Beijerinckia sp. 28-YEA-48: one gene and its partners. Each later gene encodes a partner of the first gene's protein in a complex. Links are inferred from orthologs where the notes say so. Each region holds a gene or a part of one and is shown on either strand. Other genes may lie near its edges. The genes, in order: dnaN, BLW50_RS17810 and BLW50_RS03840.

The links.
Region 2: the proteins of dnaN (region 1) and BLW50_RS17810 are in contact, whole or in part, in a cryo-EM structure (PDB 8GIZ), measured with the Escherichia coli proteins. The link is inferred for Beijerinckia sp. 28-YEA-48 from one-to-one orthologs.
Region 3: the proteins of dnaN (region 1) and BLW50_RS03840 are in contact, whole or in part, in a solved structure (PDB 1OK7), measured with the Escherichia coli proteins. The link is inferred for Beijerinckia sp. 28-YEA-48 from one-to-one orthologs.

The regions. Positions count from the first base shown.
Region 1 is NZ_FNSI01000001.1:4,376,217-4,382,089, forward strand. What follows is about bases 1,440-4,412. They hold dnaN (DNA polymerase III subunit beta), read right to left. Parts: upstream 3,499-4,412; coding sequence 2,380-3,498; downstream 1,440-2,379. Other genes in these bases: BLW50_RS20535 (hypothetical protein), read right to left, coding at 1,461-2,372; BLW50_RS20545 (transglycosylase domain-containing protein), read left to right, coding at 3,768-4,412. Outside these bases: BLW50_RS20525 (fumarate hydratase), read left to right, coding at 1-977; more of BLW50_RS20545, read left to right, coding at 4,413-5,873. UniProt on the Escherichia coli protein: Confers DNA tethering and processivity to DNA polymerases and other proteins. Acts as a clamp, forming a ring around DNA (a reaction catalyzed by the clamp-loading complex) which diffuses in an ATP-independent manner freely and bidirectionally along dsDNA.
Region 2 is NZ_FNSI01000001.1:3,787,221-3,793,090, reverse strand. What follows is about bases 2,002-4,971. They hold BLW50_RS17810 (DNA polymerase III subunit gamma/tau), read left to right. Parts: upstream 2,002-2,522; coding sequence 2,523-4,421; downstream 4,422-4,971. Other genes in these bases: recR (recombination mediator RecR), read left to right, coding at 4,758-4,971; BLW50_RS17805 (YbaB/EbfC family nucleoid-associated protein), read left to right, coding at 4,432-4,755; nudC (NAD(+) diphosphatase), read right to left, coding at 2,002-2,043. In the rest of the region: BLW50_RS17825 (glycosyltransferase family 4 protein), read right to left, coding at 1-939; more of nudC, read right to left, coding at 1,042-2,001; more of recR, read left to right, coding at 4,972-5,363; BLW50_RS17795 (metal-dependent hydrolase family protein), read right to left, coding at 5,422-5,870. UniProt on the Escherichia coli protein: Part of the beta sliding clamp loading complex, which hydrolyzes ATP to load the beta clamp onto primed DNA to form the DNA replication pre-initiation complex.
Region 3 is NZ_FNSI01000001.1:807,694-813,397, reverse strand. Bases 2,901-5,704 are described here. They hold BLW50_RS03840 (DNA polymerase IV), read right to left. Parts: upstream 5,038-5,704; coding sequence 3,763-5,037; downstream 2,901-3,762. Other genes in these bases: BLW50_RS03835 (carboxymuconolactone decarboxylase family protein), read right to left, coding at 5,235-5,704; BLW50_RS03845 (AraC family transcriptional regulator), read left to right, coding at 2,901-3,423. Outside these bases: BLW50_RS03860 (RidA family protein), read right to left, coding at 1-58; BLW50_RS03855 (cell envelope integrity EipB family protein), read left to right, coding at 221-1,075; BLW50_RS03850 (MFS transporter), read right to left, coding at 1,165-2,361; more of BLW50_RS03845, read left to right, coding at 2,470-2,900. UniProt on the Escherichia coli protein: Poorly processive, error-prone DNA polymerase involved in translesion repair and untargeted mutagenesis. Copies undamaged DNA at stalled replication forks, which arise in vivo from mismatched or misaligned primer ends.

The DNA of each region.
Region 1 (5,873 bases):
TGACGCTCGGCACCTCCGCCTGCCCGCCCTATCATCTGGCCATCGTCATCGGCGGCACGTCGGCGGAATTGAACCTGAAGACCGTCAAGCTCGCCTCGACCCGCTATCTCGACGGCCTGCCGACGAGCGGCGGCGATGACGGCCATGCCTTCCGCGATCTGGCGATGGAAGAAGAAATCCATAAGCTGACGCAGAGCCTGGGCGTCGGCGCGCAGTTCGGCGGCAAATATTTCTGCCATGACGTGCGCGTCATCCGCCTGCCGCGCCACGGCGCATCCCTGCCGATCGGCATGGGCGTGTCCTGCTCGGCCGATCGCCAGGCGACGGGCAAGATCACCAAGGACGGCGTGTTCCTCGAACAGCTCGAACACGATCCGGCGAAATTCATGCCGCATGTCGATGAAGCGACGCTCGGCGGCGATGTGGTGAAGATCGACCTCAACCAGCCGATGGCTGAGATTCTGGCGACATTGAACAAATATCCGATCAAGACACGCCTGTCCTTGAGCGGACCGATGATCGTGGCGCGCGACATGGCGCATGCCAAGCTGCGCGAGCTGCTCGATGCCGGCAAGCCGCTGCCGGATTATTTCAAGAACCATCCGATCTATTACGCCGGCCCGGCGAAGACGCCGGAAGGCATGCCGTCTGGCTCGTTCGGGCCGACGACCGCGGGACGCATGGACTCTTTCGTCGAGCAGTTCCAGGCGGCTGGCGGCTCGTTGGTGATGCTGGCCAAGGGCAATCGCTCGGCGGCCGTGCGCGACGCCTGCAAGAAGCACGGCGGCTTCTATCTCGGCTCGATCGGTGGTCCCGCCGCGCGGCTGGCGCAGGATTGCATCAAGAAGGTCGAGACCGTCGCCTATCCGGAACTCGGCATGGAAGCGATCTGGCGCATCGAAGTCGAGGATTTCCCGGCCTTCATCGTCGTCGACAACAAGGGCAATGACTTCTTCAAGGAATTGAACCTGAGCTGAAGGCGTCACAGCTCATAGCGTCATAGGACAAAAGCCGCTGCGATGCAGCGGCTTTTTGATTCTGGCACACGCTCTGGATTTTCGATCACACCTGCGGCGTGTCGGGAAAGACACTGAGAACGCCCCTTGCATGGGGTTGTTCCTCAGAATTGGCCAATACCCCCCTCCTCCGCCGAGAGGATAGCGGGGTGGTACCCGTCGCCAACAGACTGAAAGTACAAAGGAGAGGCGGCGGAATTATGGTCCTGGCCGAAACCTCGGCCTTCACCCTCATTGCGAGCGCAGCGAAGCAATCCAGGAGTCAGGATGTAAAGACCTGGACGTCAACGGGTCTGCACCACGGGCATTTCTTAGGCTTGTACCACGCGCCCCTGGATTGCTTCGTCGCTACGCTCCTCGCAATGACAGGAGCAGAAACTGCCGTAGCGCCTCGTGACCAGCAATTACTATCAGCGAGCCACATCCATTTCGCTTGAGAATACTCTAATTCGCCGCAGCAGCCGCGAACGAATCGAACAAAGCAAGAAGGCGTTTCTGCAACGCCTGCCAATTCGACAGTTCGTCACGATGATGAAAGAAATGAAAATGCCTGCCTTTATTTAGAAAGCGATGCTGGCACCGAACAGGACCGCAATTGACGGTGGTTGGATTCACGTCATCCGAGCCGGTGAAATACCAGGAAGTTCCGCTTTTCGAGAGTCCGTATTCAACGACGGAATCCGCGCCACTGCCCGACGCCTCCTTTTCTATTAGGTTAGCAAACCACCTTGTATCCCACTCGACAAAGACGCTGCTATCCCAACGTTCGCGCGGCCCCCAGCCGAACCAAGGCGCCGGAAGAGGCGCAAAGTCGGGCGCTGAGGTCACGATGCTCAAATGAAGAGAGGCGCCACCGCTCCATTTGGGATAGTAGCTGCGAAGAATGCGATAAGCTTCTCCTCGAGCTGGAATGCGAAAGTAATCATTGTCGATTCTCTGAGGCCATAAGATCGGCAAACGATCGGCGAAATCGCGCTGCGGTACGCAGGTTATCGATGTTCGTTGACCGTGGAGCACGCCATCGACGAAGTTGTGCTTATAATAGGACCAGTGACGCAGATACGGCATCGTACCGCTGCCTAGGATGAGAACGGCATGGTGCTGGTTTTGTCCCCCAGCCTCCCCCGTTGCCCGCATTCTTACTATGGAAAGATCGAACAGCGTCCGTGCCGGCCGATAATCCCCGGCACCATCGGCAATCTCAATACAGTAGGGATCGGCGCCAGCGATTTCGCGAACGTTTTGAACGACGCGGAACGATGTCCAGACGCAAACAACAACAATGAGCGTGACGGCCGCCAAGCCCGACCAAAGAAGCTTTTTCAGCCACGGCCGAGCCTGTATCGGAACTTGCACGTAGCCACTACACGCGCATCGGCATCAGCACGTAGAGCGCCGCGGCGCCGTCGCGATCCTGGATCACGGTCGGCGAACCGGCATCGGCCAGTTTGAACAGGGCCGTGTCGCTGTCGAGCTGCGAGGTGATGTCGAGCAGATAGCGGGCGTTGAAGCCGATATCGATCGCCGTCGAATCATAATCGACTTCGAGTTCCTCGACCGCCGAACCGGAATCCGGATTGGTCACCGACAACGTCAGCTTGCCATCGGCGATGGCGAGCTTCACGGCGCGGCCGCGTTCCGACGAGATCGTCGAGACGCGATCGACGGCTTGCGCGAAGGAGCCGCGCTCGACGGTGAGGCGCTTGTCGTTGTTGGTGGGAATGACGCGGGTATAATCGGGGAAGGTGCCGTCGATCAGTTTCGACGTCAGCACCACATTGCCGAAGGTGAAGCGCGCCTTGGTGGTCGACATTTCGATGCCGATTTCGCTGTCGGCATCCTCGATCAACTTCTGCACTTCGGTCACGGCCTTGCGCGGAATGATCACGCCCGGCATGCCCGGCGAGCCTTGCGGCGCCGGCATTTCGACACGCGCCAGACGATGGCCATCGGTGGCGACGGCGCGCAGCATGGTGTGGCCACCGGAATCGGTGGTGTGCATGAAGATGCCGTTCAGATAGTAGCGCGTCTCTTCGGTCGAGATGGCGAACTGCGTCTTCTCGATCAGTTTCTTCAGATCGCCCGCCGGCAGAACGAATTTGTGGCTGAGATCGCCGGCATTGAGATCGGGGAAATCGGTCTCGGGCAGCGATTGCAGGGTGAAGCGCGAACGGCCCGAGCGCAGCAGCAGCTGGCCGCCCTCGCCCGACTGTTCCAGCGACACCTGAGCGCCGTCCGGCAATTTGCGGACGATGTCATAGAGGGTGTGGGCGGGCAGTGTCGTGGCGCCCGCCTGGCCGACATCGGCCGCCACCGTTTCGGTGATCTCGAGATCAAGATCGGTCGCTTTCAGCAGCAGCGATCGGCCGGCTGCCTGCAGCAACACGTTGGACAGAATCGGGATCGTATTGCGCCGCTCGACGACCCTGTGTACATGCCCGAGCGATTTCAGAAGCGCTGCGCGCTCCAGCGTGACCTTCATAGCCGGACCCATTCCCTGATATTCAGCCCAATAGCTTGTCCCAAAGGGCTGAAATTGTCGCCGTTTGCAAGGCCCTGTGCAAGCGCGCCTCGAGCCCGTGTGGACAGCGGCCCCGACTTTCAACAGCTTTCCACCGCGTTGCGGTAAAGACACCCATGCTTTACCGGGGCTTAATCCGGACGCCGTAATTTCTCATTGCCGCCGCTTTCCTCGGTCGATCTGCCATCGATCCCCTTGAGAAACGACCGGCGGGGCGGGCGTGGAGTGCAATGCGCGGTATTTTCAGCAGGAAAGAGCCCGTTTTCGACTCGCCGAAGCGGCGATCCGAAGAATTGCGCGCTGATCCCGCCGATCGGCCGACGCGACCCGGCCGCAAACAAGCGGCCCCAGAGCGGGGCAAGGCCAAGCGTAAAAAGGGCTTTCTCAGCGGCCTGATCGGTGGCGGCGGCGGTGGGAACGATCGCGCCGCGCCCAAAAAAGGCCGCCGCAAGCGCCGTTCAGCCTTCGGTACGTTGATCTATCTGACGTTGATCACCGGCATCTGGGGCTGTGTCGGGCTGGCCGGCCTGATCGCCTATCATGCGGCGCAATTGCCGCCGATCGACCAGCTGGCAGTGCCGAAGCGGCCGCCGAATATCGCCATTCTCAGCGAAGACGGCGTGCTGCTGGCCAATCGCGGCGACACCGGCGGGCCGGCGGCGCATCTTCGCGACCTGCCGCCCTATGTGCCCAATGCCTTCGTCGCCATCGAGGATCGCCGCTTCTACAGCCATTGGGGCATCGACGTCCTAGGGATTTCCCGCGCTCTGTTGCGCAACGCCACCGGCAGCAGCAGCATGCAGGGCGGCTCGACGCTGACCCAGCAGCTCGCCAAAAATCTGTTCCTGACCCAGGAGCGGACCATGTCGCGCAAGATCCAGGAGGCCATCCTGTCGATCTGGCTTGAGCAGAAATATTCGAAGAACCAGATTCTCGAACTCTATCTCAACCGCGTCTATTTCGGCTCCGGCGCCTACGGCATCGAGGCCGCGGCGCAGAAATATTTCGGCCATGGCGCGCGCCAGCTCACCTTGTCCGAATCGGCCATGCTCGCGGGCCTGATGGTGGCGCCGACACGGCTGGCGCCCAACCGTAATCCCAGCGGTGCGGCCGATCGCGCCGCCAAGGTGATCACCGCCATGGCGCAGGAACACCTGATCACCGACGCGATGGCGAGGATCGCGATGGCCAAGCCGGCCACGGTGACGCGCGAAGCCGGCGCGGCTTCGATCAATTACGCCGCCGACTTCGTCATGGATATTCTCGACGACACGGTCGGCGCGATCGACCAGGACATCGTCGTCACCACCACATTGAGCTCGGTGCTGCAGTCCTCGGCCGAGCGGGCGCTGACCGAAGAGATCAATAAACTCGGCGGCCGTTACGGCGTGTCGCAAGGCGCCGTCGTCTCAATCGATCCGAACGGACAGATCCGCGCTTTGGTCGGCGGACGCAATTATGCCGACAGCCAGTTTAACCGCGCGGTCGCGGCGAAACGGCAGCCGGGCTCGGCGTTCAAGCCTTTCGTCTATCTCACGGCTCTGGAACGGGGCCTTACGCCCGACACCGTGCGTGACGACGCGCCGATCAACATCAAGGGTTGGCGGCCGTCGAATTCGTCGCGCGAATATTTTGGTCCGGTGACGCTGACGCAGGCGCTGGCATTGTCGTTGAACACGGTGGCGGTGCGCCTGACGCAGGAAGTCGGGCCGAAGGCTGTCGTCGCCACGGCGCAGCGCCTGGGCATCGTCTCGGAGTTGCAGCCGAATGCCTCGATCGCGCTTGGCACATCGGAAGTGACGCCGCTTGAACTGGTGTCGGCCTATGCGCCATTCGCCAACGGCGGCATTCGCATTCAGCCGCATGTGATCACGCGCGTGAAAACCGCCACCGGCAAGCTGCTTTATCAACGCAAGGGCTCGAGCTTCGGACGGATCATCGATGCCAGATATGTGGCGATGATGAACGGCATGATGCAGGAAACGCTGCTCACCGGCACGGCGCGCAAGGCGGAGCTGAAAGGCTGGCAGGCCGCCGGCAAGACCGGCACGAGCCAGGATTATCGCGACGCCTGGTTCGTTGGCTACACCAGCAGTCTCGTCACTGGTGTGTGGCTCGGCAACGACGACAATTCGCCGACCAAGAAAACCTCGGGCGGCAATCTGCCTGTCGATATCTGGAGCCGCTTCATGCGTGAAGCGCTGAAAGACACTGTGCCGCAGCCCTTGCCATCGGCTTCTTGGCGCGATTCCCTACCGCCGCCTTCGGCACCACCGGGCATGATTCCGTCAGCGCCTATGCCGCAAGGTTCCATACCGATGGCCTCGCAAGCGCCG
Region 2 (5,870 bases), 590 kb from region 1 along the record:
GCCATCGAAAATAGCGCGGGCGCCATCTGAGGGATAGCAAGCGACCGGCAGGCCGGCGGCCAAGGCTTCCGCCATGACGAGGCCGAACGTGTCGGTGCGGCTCGGAAAGACAAACACATCGGCGGCGCGATAGACCGTGCCCAGTTCGGCGCTCGAGAGCGCGCCGAGAAAGCGGGCGTGGGGATATTTCTGCTGCAGCATTGCCCGCGCCGGGCCGTCGCCGGCCACCAGTTTGGTACCGGGCAGATCGAGCTGGAGAAAGGCCTCGATGTTCTTTTCCACCGCCAGCCGGCCAGCGAACAGGAACCAGGGCCGTGGCAGATCGAACTGCGCCACAGGGCCTTCGGCGAAGAGCTTGGTGTCTATGCCGCGCCGCCAATGCACCATGCGGGCGTAGCCATGGCCGCGCAGTTCGCTGGCAAGCGCCTGCGTCGCGGCCATCGTCGCTGCCGCGCCATTGTGGAACCAGCGCAGAGCCGCATAGCTCCAGCGCTCGGGAATCGGCCAACGCGCCGCGATATATTCGGGATAGCGCGTGTGGAAGCAGGTGGTGAAGGGAATGCGCCGGCGGTGGCAATAGAGCCGCGCCAAAAGGCCGATCGGCCCTTCTGTGGCGATATGGACAATATGCGGTGCGACGGCGGCGATGCGGTGCGGCACGCTGCGCGGCGGCGGCAGGGCCAGGCGGATGGCGGGGTAGGACGGCATCGGGACCGACCGATAGCCCTGCGGCGTCAGTAGATGCAGATCGACGCCCAGCTCCGGTAGCGTCCGTGATAGCCATTCATAAGTGCGCGAAACGCCATTGATCTGTGGCGACCAGGCGTCGGTCACCAAGAGCAGGCGCAGCGGATCGGTGCGATCGGCTGCCTGAATTTGCGGCCGAGGCCGACGTTTGCGCGCCGCCGGATGCCCGGCATCGACGAAAGAGAGCGCCATCCGCAGTTCTCCACCCGGACTTTCCGAGGATCACTACGGCCCCAAGAACATATTCGCACTGCGGTTATGTGACAGTGGGCGACTGGCGTTGCGCGGCTTTGCTTAGACGGCCGGCGTTTTGCCTTCGTGCCAGGCGCGCAGCAGGTGATGGGCGATGGCGATCGGGTGGGGCGCTTCAAAGCCGTCGGGGTGGCTGCGCCGGAGCATCAAATCGACATCCTGTCGGGTGAACCAGCGGCAATCCTCCAGCTCGGTCTGGTCGACGACGATGTCGCGATTGAGCGCCTGCGCCACGCAGCCGATCATCAGCGAGGAGGGGAAGGGCCAGGGCTGCGAGGCGATATAGGCGACGCGGCCGATTCGGATGCCCGATTCCTCCAGGATTTCCCGGCGCACCGCATCCTCGATCGTCTCGCCGGGCTCGAGAAAGCCGGCGAGCGCCGAATACATGCCCTTGCCGAAGCGGCCGGAACGGCCGAGCAGGCAGTCGTCACCGCTCACCGCCAGCATGATCACCACCGGATCGGTGCGCGGAAAATGCTGCGCGCCGCAGGTGGGGCATTCACGCCGCCAGCCGGCGCCGACCACATGGGAGGGCGCGCCGCAATTGCTGCAGAAGCGATGGTGGGCATGCCAATACATGACGCTCTTGGCCTGGCCGAGATAGCCGACTTGGGCTGTGGGCAGCAGGCCCTCGGTGGCGACGGAGCGCAGGTCGCGCACCACCAGGTCGGGCCGGCCGGGAATGATCTGCCGGCGGGTGTCGATGAGCCCGCTGGCGCTCACCGTTTCCTCGATCGTGATGGCGCTGTCGTCGATCATTAGGGCGAAAAGGGCGCGCTCGCCTTCCTTACCAAGCAGCACGGTTTCTCGCGCCGGGCCGATCGCCAGGGCCTCGGCCCGGGTGTGCAGCGGGTCAAGCGTGCCGTCCTGGCTTTTCAGCACCGGCCGGTCACGGCCGATGACGACAAAACGGCTGGTGGGATCGTCGAAAAAGCTGTCGAAAAGGCCCGGTTCATCGCGGCGTTCGGACAGGCGGTCGATGGGGTTGAAGGCATAGCCGGTGGCGGCGGACAATTCCCCGGCGGAGATATGATTTTGCATACGAAAAAGCGCTCGCGATTCTATCGTGGCAGTTTCACCCGCCACCCCGGTGGCGGCAATCGAAACTTGCCTCAAAGCTTGACCAGAAACTGGCCAGATGTGACCCAAGCGCGCGGTGCCGAGACGGAACCTGGGATTCCTTGTTCTGGCGGCTTGCGAAACCGGGCTCGCCCTGCCAAATAAGGGCCGGGAGGTTGGCGGTGGACGTTCCACTCGCCAACCGGGTCAGGTCCGGAAGGAAGCAGCCCTAACGAGATCGGGCGGGTCTCTGTCCAGCCTCCTACTCAAGCAAAATGCGTTTCGAAGAAGCGCATTTTTGCTTTTAGTTATTGTTTTGACGCGTCTTTGTGGCGTTTGATGATGTCAAACCGCAAAGCGCTATGACATTACATTCCGGATAATCCGGCCGTTTCGGCGGAGCAGGGCTCCGAAACAGGCCTGTTCCGCCCGCCTGGCGGCGGGATCGGGTAGCGAGGCTCATGAGCGACGGGCGCGACGAACAGACATCGGGAGCGTCCACGGCGGACGAACCGGGCCTCGGGCTTGATCTTGGCCCAGGGCTTGGCCTTGATCTTGGTGCAGCGCCGGCCGCAGGCCCCACGGGGGCCTATCGGGTGCTGGCTCGCAAATACCGGCCGTCGAGCTTCGACGATCTGATCGGCCAGGAGGCGATGGTTCGCACCCTGACCAATGCCTTCAAACTCAACCGCATTCATCAGGCCTATCTGCTGACCGGCGTGCGCGGTGTCGGCAAGACGACGACGGCGCGTATCCTGGCGCGGGCCTTCAACTACGAACTGCCCGCCAAGGACGGTCATCCGGCCATCGACCGCCCGTCAATCGACATGCCGGAGCTCGGCGCCCACTGCCAGGCGATCATCGAATCGCGCCATGTCGACGTCATCGAGATGGACGCCGCCTCGCACACTGGCGTCGACGACGTGCGCGAAATCATCGAGGGCGCCCGCTATCGCCCGGTGATGGCGCGCTACAAAGTCTATATCATCGACGAAGTGCACATGCTGTCGAAGTCGGCTTTCAACGCGCTGTTGAAGACGCTCGAAGAGCCGCCGGAGCATGTGAAGTTTCTGTTCGCGACGACGGAAAGCGAGAAAGTGCCGGTGACAGTGCGCTCGCGTTGTCAGCGCTTCGATCTGCGCCGCGTCGAATCGGATGTACTGATCGGCCATCTCGGCAAGCTCTGCACGAGCGAGAAGGTCGATATCGACGAACGGGCGCTGTCTCTCATCGCCCGCGCCGCCGAAGGCTCGGTGCGCGATTCCCTGTCGCTGCTCGACCAGGCCATTGCGCACGCCGCCGCCGGCGAGCCGATCAGCGCCCAGAGCATCCGCACCATGCTCGGCACCGGCGATCGCGGCCGCATCATCGACCTGTTCCAGGCGGTGATGAAAGGCGACATCGCCGTCGCTCTCGACGGCCTGAAGGAACTCTACGACCAGGGCGCCGATCCGGCGCTGGTGCTGACCGACCTGGCCGAATTCATCCATTTCGTCACCCGGCTGAAGCTGGCGCCGGAGTCGCGGCTCGACGCCTCGATCGGCCAGGACGAGCGCACCCGTGGCCGCGAGTTCGCCGACACGCTCAGCATCGGCGTGCTCACCCGCGCCTGGCAGATCATTTCCAAGGGGATCATGGATCTCAAGTCGTCGCCGCGCCCCCTGGCCGCCGCCGACATGGTTCTGGTTCGCCTAGCTTACGCGACCGATCTGCCGAGCCCCGAGGATGTGCTGCGCCGGCTGGCCGACAGCCCCAATGAAGGTCCGGCCCCATCTCGCGCCATGGTCAGTAACGGTGGTGGTGGCGGCGGTGGCGCCGTGGCCGTCGCTGGCGGCGCACGACCGATGTTGGCCACATCGTCGCCGGCGCCGCGCGTTCAGGTTCAGGCGAGCACCGCACCGCGCGTGCAGCTCGCCCGTTTCGAGGACGTGGTGGCGCTGGCCCAGATCAACCGCGACATCCAGCTCAAAATGGCGCTCGAGCGCGACGTGCGCCTGGTGCGTTTCGAGCAAGGCTCGATCGAATTCGCTTTGGCGCCGGGCGCTTCGGCGCAGCTTGCCGCCACCCTGTCGCGCAAACTGCAGGATTGGACCGGCCAGCGCTGGATGGCGGTGGTGGTTTCGGCCGAAGGCGCGCCAACTATTCTTGAGCAGCGCGACGCGCGCAAACAGGATCTTCTGGTTGGCGTGCGCGCCGATCCCCTGGTGCGCAGCGTGCTCGAACGTTTTCCCGGCGCCGAAATCGTCGGGGTGAAATCGGCCGAGGACGCCTTGCCGCCGCCCGAGCCGATGCTGCTTGCCGGGCCGAGCGACGATGAAATCGGCTATACTGACGACAGCTACACCGAAGATGATCTTTAAAGGATAAGCCATGAAAGACATCATGGGACTGATGAAACAGGCGCAAGAGATGCAGAGCCGCATGCAAGACATGCAGGCCGAGCTCGAGCGCATCGAGGTTGAAGGACAGTCGGGCGGCGGGTTGGTGAAAGTCACCCTCACCGCCAAGGGCGCCATGAAGGGCATTTCCGTCGATGCGTCCCTGCTCAAGGCCGACGAGAAGGAAATCGTCGAGGATCTGATCCTCGCCGCCCATGAGGATGCGCGCAAGAAAGCCGAGCGCACCATGGAAGAGAAGATGAAATCGGTGACGGCCGGACTGCCGCTGCCGCCCGGCATGAAACTGCCGTTCTAGTCATGGCCGAGCGGGTCGCCGGGCCGGAGATCGAACGTCTGATTCAGCTTCTGGCGCGTCTGCCGGGCCTGGGTCCGCGCTCGGCCCGTCGCGCCGCGCTGCATCTGATCCGCAAGCGCGAGGAATTGCTTGGGCCGCTGGCGGACGCCATGCAGGTCGCCCATCAGCGCGTGCGCACCTGTTCGTCCTGCGGCAATGTCGACACGATCGATCCGTGCACCATCTGCGCCGATCCGCGTCGCGACCCCACAACCATCGTCGTCGTCGAGACCGTCTCCGATCTGTGGGCGTTGGAGCGCTCGGGCGCGGTGCGTTCACGCTATCATGTGCTCGGCGGCACCCTGTCGCCGCTCGATGGCATCGGGCCTGAAGATCTCAACATCGGCATGCTGGTCGAACGCGTCGCCGGTGGCGGCGTCACCGAGGTGATCCTGGCGGTCAATGCCACGGTCGATGGCCAGACGACCGCTCATTACATCACTGACGTCCTCTCCCACACCAACGTCAAGCTGACCCGCCTCGCCCATGGCGTGCCCGTCGGCGGCGAGCTCGACTATCTCGACGAAGGCACGCTCTCGGCCGCCATCCGCCAGCGCACGAGTTTCTGAGTGCGCGATTCAAGGTCCCGCTGCCAGGATAGCAAGCGGGGCCTCATAAGGCCGGCGTTTAGGTCAGAGTATTCTTGTAGATCCGACCATCTTTCATGATAAGCTTCAGGTTCTTTTCGGGATCGGCGAGGAGCTTGATATCGGCGATCGGATCGCCATCGACGAGCAGGATGTCCGCATAAGCACCGGCTTCGATGACACCGATCTTGCCGGGGTAGGGGTTACGCGGTCCCGACATGGCCAGAAGATTGGCGTTACCGCTCGTCGCCATCTGCAAGACTTCGTCGTTGGAGTACCAGCGCGACATCGTCGTCAGGATTGCGCCCTGATTCTTCGTCATCGACGGCTCGAAGAGAATATCGGTACCCCAGGCGGTCTTGAGCTTATATTTCTTAGCGAGGCCATAAGCGGTGTCGGTGCCCGCGAACATGGTCATCTGCTTGGCGCGATTGGCCGAGCCTTCCGGATAGGGATTGGCGTATTCATTTTCGATGAACGCCTGGGAAG
Region 3 (5,704 bases), 3.6 Mb from region 1 along the record:
CGGCCGGCGACGGCAGCTCAATTCCCAATGCTTTCAGACGCCCCTCAACCGTAGACATAGAAACCTCGCGACGGATCGTTAGACGAATCTCTGGATCGACGGGCGCATCTGGCGGACAGCACGTCGAATTGATGAGTATGCCGGTTGCAGCCCCCCACCGAAACCCTAATTTCGCCATGAGAGACCCCTATCCGGCATCGATTCTGCTTTGAGGCGCTTAATGACACAGTATCGTTCCGCCCGTTTATCCCAGCTCGCAGGTTTCGCCGGCGCCGCGGTTTTTCTGCAAGCCAGTGCCGGGATGGCCAGCGCCGAAACCGCCGCCCAAACGGTCCGCATGTCGCCCCATCTCGCCGTCTACGAATTGTCGCTGCTGCGCGGCAACGGCAGTTCGGCCCCGGTCGCGGTGAGCGGTCGCATCGTCTACGAATTCAACGGATCGGCCTGCAAAGGCTACGAGGTGTCCTTTCGCCAGATCACCGAAATCACCCCGTCCGAAGGCGAGCCGCGCATGACCGACACGCGCTCGACCACCTTTGAAAGCGGCGACGGCAAGACGCTGAACTTCCGCATCGAGAACATGATCGGCGATCGCGTCGTCAGCACCAATCAGGGCGAGGCCACCCGCTCGGGCGACGGCGCCCTATCGATCAATATCAAAGAGCCCATGCCGAAGCGATCCGATGCCGACGTGGACGTCACCTTCCCGACGGCGCAGATGCTGCATTCGATCATCGCGGCGCGGGCCGGAGAAACGGCGATGGAGATGAAAATCTACGACGGCTCCGACGGCGGCGATAAAGTCTATCACACGCTGAACATCTTCGGTCATCGCTCGCAGGAGCCGCTCACCGATCCGACAAAGGATGTGGCGGCGATGAAGGGCATGGCGCGCTGGCGCACCAACGTCAGCTATTTCGACAATGCCAAGGCCGACGCCAACCCGAGCTACAAAATGGCCTTCCAGATGTGGGACAATGGCATTTCGAGCGATCTCGTTCTCGACTATGGCGACTTCGCTCTGAAGGGCACCATGTCGAAACTGGAAATGCTGCCCGAGAGCCCCTGTCCTTAAAGCGCCCTTATCCTTAAAGAGCCCCTGCCCTTAATTTGTCAGGGGCAGCAAACTGCCCCTGACATTGTTTTTCGTATTTCCTTGGCTTTTCACACTTCCTTGGTTTGCACGCGGGTCGCGACCAGCACCGCTGCACCGAGCAAGGCAAGACCGCCGACCAGAAACACACCACGCACGCCGTTCAGATCAAAGATCGCTCCGCCGCCGGCAGCGCCAGCGGCGATACCGACAAAGATCAACGCAACGAGGAGCCCCGTGGCGCTCTCGATCTCGTCTGGCACCGCGCGCGTGATCCACGTGGTAAAGGCCACGGGCACGGCGCCAAAGAGAACGCCCCAGATCACGATCATCGCCGTATCGAAAGCGAGCGCACCGCCGAACGCGGCAAGCAGCAGACCAAGCACCCCCATGCCCAATGCCGCCACGATCAACGTGCCTTTGAGACTGCGCTCGACCGCCGCGCCGCTCACAAATGTTCCGACATAGCTGCCGACACCGAAGACGAAGAGAATTATCGCCATCGTGCCAACGTTCACGGTGGTCACGGTTTCAAGATAAGGGCGGATATAAGTGAAATAACCGAAGTGCCCGGTGAAGACCAAGATCGCCGCCGCAAATCCAAAACCGATTCCCGGCCGCGAAATGATGTCGCCAAACACCGCAAGACTGGCATGTCCTTTGGGCGCAACACGCGGCAGAAACAACATCTGCAAAACCAGCACCAAGGCGCCCAGAGCCGCGGCCAGCGCGAAAATAACGCGCCAATTGACGAGATCACTCAAATAGCCGCCGACAGGGATGGCGATGATCATCGCCGCCGGTATGCCGCTCATGACGATCGCTATGGCACGCGCCGCCATCGCCTCGGGCACCATGCGGATCGTTGTCGCCGCCGCCATGGTCCAGAAACCGCCAATGGCAAGTCCGAGCACGATCCGCGCCGCCAGCAGAAACTCTATACTCGGTGCGACCGCCGCCAGAAGGTTCGAGACGATCAAAAGCAGCGAGAACACCAGCAAGACCGGCTTGCGATTGAAGCGGCGCGTCACCGTTGCGCTCAGGAGCGCCCCGATCAAGCCGGCAAAAGCGGTCGCCGTCACCGCTTGCCCAGCCACCCCGGTACTCACGCCCAAGCCCTGCGCCATCGGCGTCAGAACGCTCGCCGGCAGCAATTCCGCCGTTAGCAGGGACGTGACGCCCAGCATCATGGCGATCACACCGGCCCAGACGGCTGGCTTGGGCACAGCCGTAAAAGGTTCTATATTGATGTCGGCATTCGCACTCATTTTGCGTCCAGCTCCTATTCACGCTGCGTTGCAACATAAATAGGATCGACAACTCGGACGATATATGCCATAAAATCTGGAACTATTGATCATTCGTCCGGATACGTGATGAACACCGCCCATGACTTGATGAGCGAAATCATGCTGGGCATGCGGCTTCTGGGCGTCACCTACCGGCGCACGCAGGTGAGCAAGCCGTTCGGCCTACGCTTCAACACCACAGCCGGACGGGCGCAGTTTCACTTCGTGGCGGACGGCAACCTGTTTCTGCGCGGCCATGGGACAGAGCTGATCCACCTGCGCAGCGGCGACGCCCTGCTCATGCCACGCGGCGGCCCTCATGATCTCGTTTCGGCACCGGACGAGCCAAGCCGCCCCGTCGAAAGCTTCGCGACGAAGCCGCTCTGCGAAAACATCAGCGTTACATCGGCCTGCCTTGACGAGACCGGGCACCATCCCGACGCGCTGATTTTCAGCGCCTGTATGGACTTTGATCTCGGCGGCATGCGTCCCCTCATCGATCAGATGCCCGATGTGATGCAGGTCGATGATTTGCTGAACCGGCAACCCGAAATCAGGCCGATGCTCCACGCGATGGAACGGGAAACCTGTCAGCCGCGCGCCGGTTCGGTCGGCATCACCGCCCGCCTTGCCGATGTCGTCGCCGCCTCCATCGTGCGCGATTGGATCGAATGTAATTGTCTCAACGGCACCGGCTGGTTTGTCGCTCTGCACGACCCGCGCCTTGGCCGCGCCATCGCCGCTCTCCATCGCAATCCGAGCCGTGACTGGACCGTCGCCGATCTCGCGACGGAAGCTGGCACCTCGCGCTCGGTCTTCGCCGAACGCTTCCAAGCCATCGTCGGGCAAACACCTTTGCGTTACGCCACGGACCTGCGCATGCGCCTTGCCGCGCAATGGCTCGAACGTGATCACATGTCGATCGACAAGGTCGCCGAGCGGCTTGGCTATGCTTCGCAGGCCGCCTTCAGCCGGGCTTTCAAACGTTCGACCGGACAATCCCCTGGCGCCCGGCGTGGAAAGGGCATGGCGAGCGTCTAGAGCAAGCGGTAAAATGCTGCGCCAACTTACGACAGCACCAAGTTCAGCATTCGTGCGGTGGCTCTGGATTCCTGCTCGTGCCTTCGGTGCGTCGGGAATGACAACGGAGAGTTTCAAGCCCGCCAGAGCGTTTCACAATTCGACGGAATCGCCGAGCGCAGTACCGTCATTGCTCTCAATTGTGCATGTGAACATGCACAATTGAGAGGAGCACAGCGACGAAGCAATCCAGGAACGTGTGATAAGATGTCTAGAAATGCCTATGGTCCAGGCATATTTTTTATTTCCACATCTTGACCCCTGGATTGCTTCGCTGCGCTCGCAATGACGGGATAGCGCTTAGCGCCGCGTGGTCTTGCCAAAGACAATGCCTTTGATGACGGCAGCACGGCCGAACTTCTCGCGCAGACTGTCGACCGCCGTTTCCGCGGCCTTCTCGCGAACCACCCGGGTATCCTCAAGATCGCCATGATCGGCCTGCGCGCCCTCGACCAGATTGGAAATACCAACCCCGATCAGACGATAGCGCCGCCCTTGCGGTTCCCTGGAGAGCAAATCGCGCGCGCCTTCGAAGATGCGGCCGGCCAGTTGCGTCGGCTCGGACAGCATGCGCGCCCGCGTCAGAATGCGAAAATCCGCCGTCTTCAGTTTCAGGGTCAGGCTGTCGCCGGAAATCTCCTGCGCCTTCAAGCGCGCCGACACTTTCTCGCTGAGCAGGAACAGCTTCCGCGACAGGGTCGTAATATCCGATATGTCTTCCTCGAATGTCGTTTCGGCAGACACGCTTTTGCGCTCGCGCTCCGGCGAGACGATGCGATCATCAAGCCCATGCGAGAGCCGCCACAGTCTGCGCCCTTCCGGGCCAAAGCGCCGAAACATTTCGATTTCCTCGAGCGCCTGGATATCGCTGATCATCTTCAGCCCCTCACGCTCGAAACGCTCCTGCGCCACCTTGCCGACACCCCAGATGGCCGAAACCGGGCGCGCCGCCAGAAACGCTTTCGCTTCGGCCACGCCGATCACGGCGAAGCCACGCGGCTTGTCGAGATCGGACGCCATTTTCGCCAGGAATTTGCAATAAGACAGGCCGACCGACACGGTGATCCCAATCTCGCGTTCGATCCGGCCGGCAAATCGCGCCAGAACCGCGGCCGCACTCGCCTGATGCAAGCGCTCGGTGCCACCGAGATCGAGAAAAGCCTCGTCGATCGACAGCGGCTCGACCAGCGGCGTCAATTCCAACATCAGCTCGCGCACCTGATGGCCGACGGCGACATATTTCTGCATGTCGGGAGACACGACTTTGGCATGGGGACACAGCGCCAATGCCTTGAACATCGGCATCGCCGAACGCACGCCATAGGTTCGCGCGATATAGCAGCAGGTCGACACCACACCGCGCTTGCCGCCGCCGATGATCAACGGCTCGTCGCGCAACGCCGGATTGTCGCGCTTTTCGACGGCCGCATAGAAAGCGTCGCAATCGATATGGGCGACGCTCAGCTGATCCAATTCGTCATGGACGAGAATGCGCGGCGAACCACAAGCCGCGCAACGCCGGCCGCCCGCCGGGCTTCTTGCGTGACAGTCGCGGCACAAAAGGGTGTTGTCCATGGCGCTCATAGCGTTTCGCATTTTGATGGAATCATCAAACGCCACGAAGACGCGTCGATTTGCTTTGGGACATTGGCGGACAAAGCGAGAACCGGCAAGAATGCCGCCCGACATTTCCCCCGCCTCCCGGCCTCCGAGATCGGGTCTCCTGACAGATCATGACAAAAGCCCGGCGCTCCCGCCAGGCTCGTCATCGACTAACGCTTCGCCACCGGCAGCATCGGCTTAAGATCCGGGCGCAATTGCTGATCGAAGGCGCGCAGAATGACCGATGTCTGCGAATAATTGGCCATCAGCAGGACGAGTTCGACCAGGGTCTTTTGTCCGAACAGGTTCAGCGCCTCAGCATAGGTGTCCGGCGGCATCCGCTTCTCGCCCAATAGCTGGCGCGCAAATTTGATGATCATCGCCTCTTTTGGCGAAGCACCCTCGATCGGCCGGCGATATTTGATGATATCGACCACATTCTGGCTGATACCGGCTTTTAGGGCCGCCGGTTCATGGGAAGCCCATTCGAATTCGCCATCGGTCTCGCGGACGGTCGCCAGAATGGCGAGCTCCGCCAAGGGCAGATCGAGGCTGATCCGATTGCGCAGGTACCAGTTGATTTCCCGGATATGGGGCGACAACTCCGGCACATGCATCCAAATGCCAGCGGGCCCGGCGA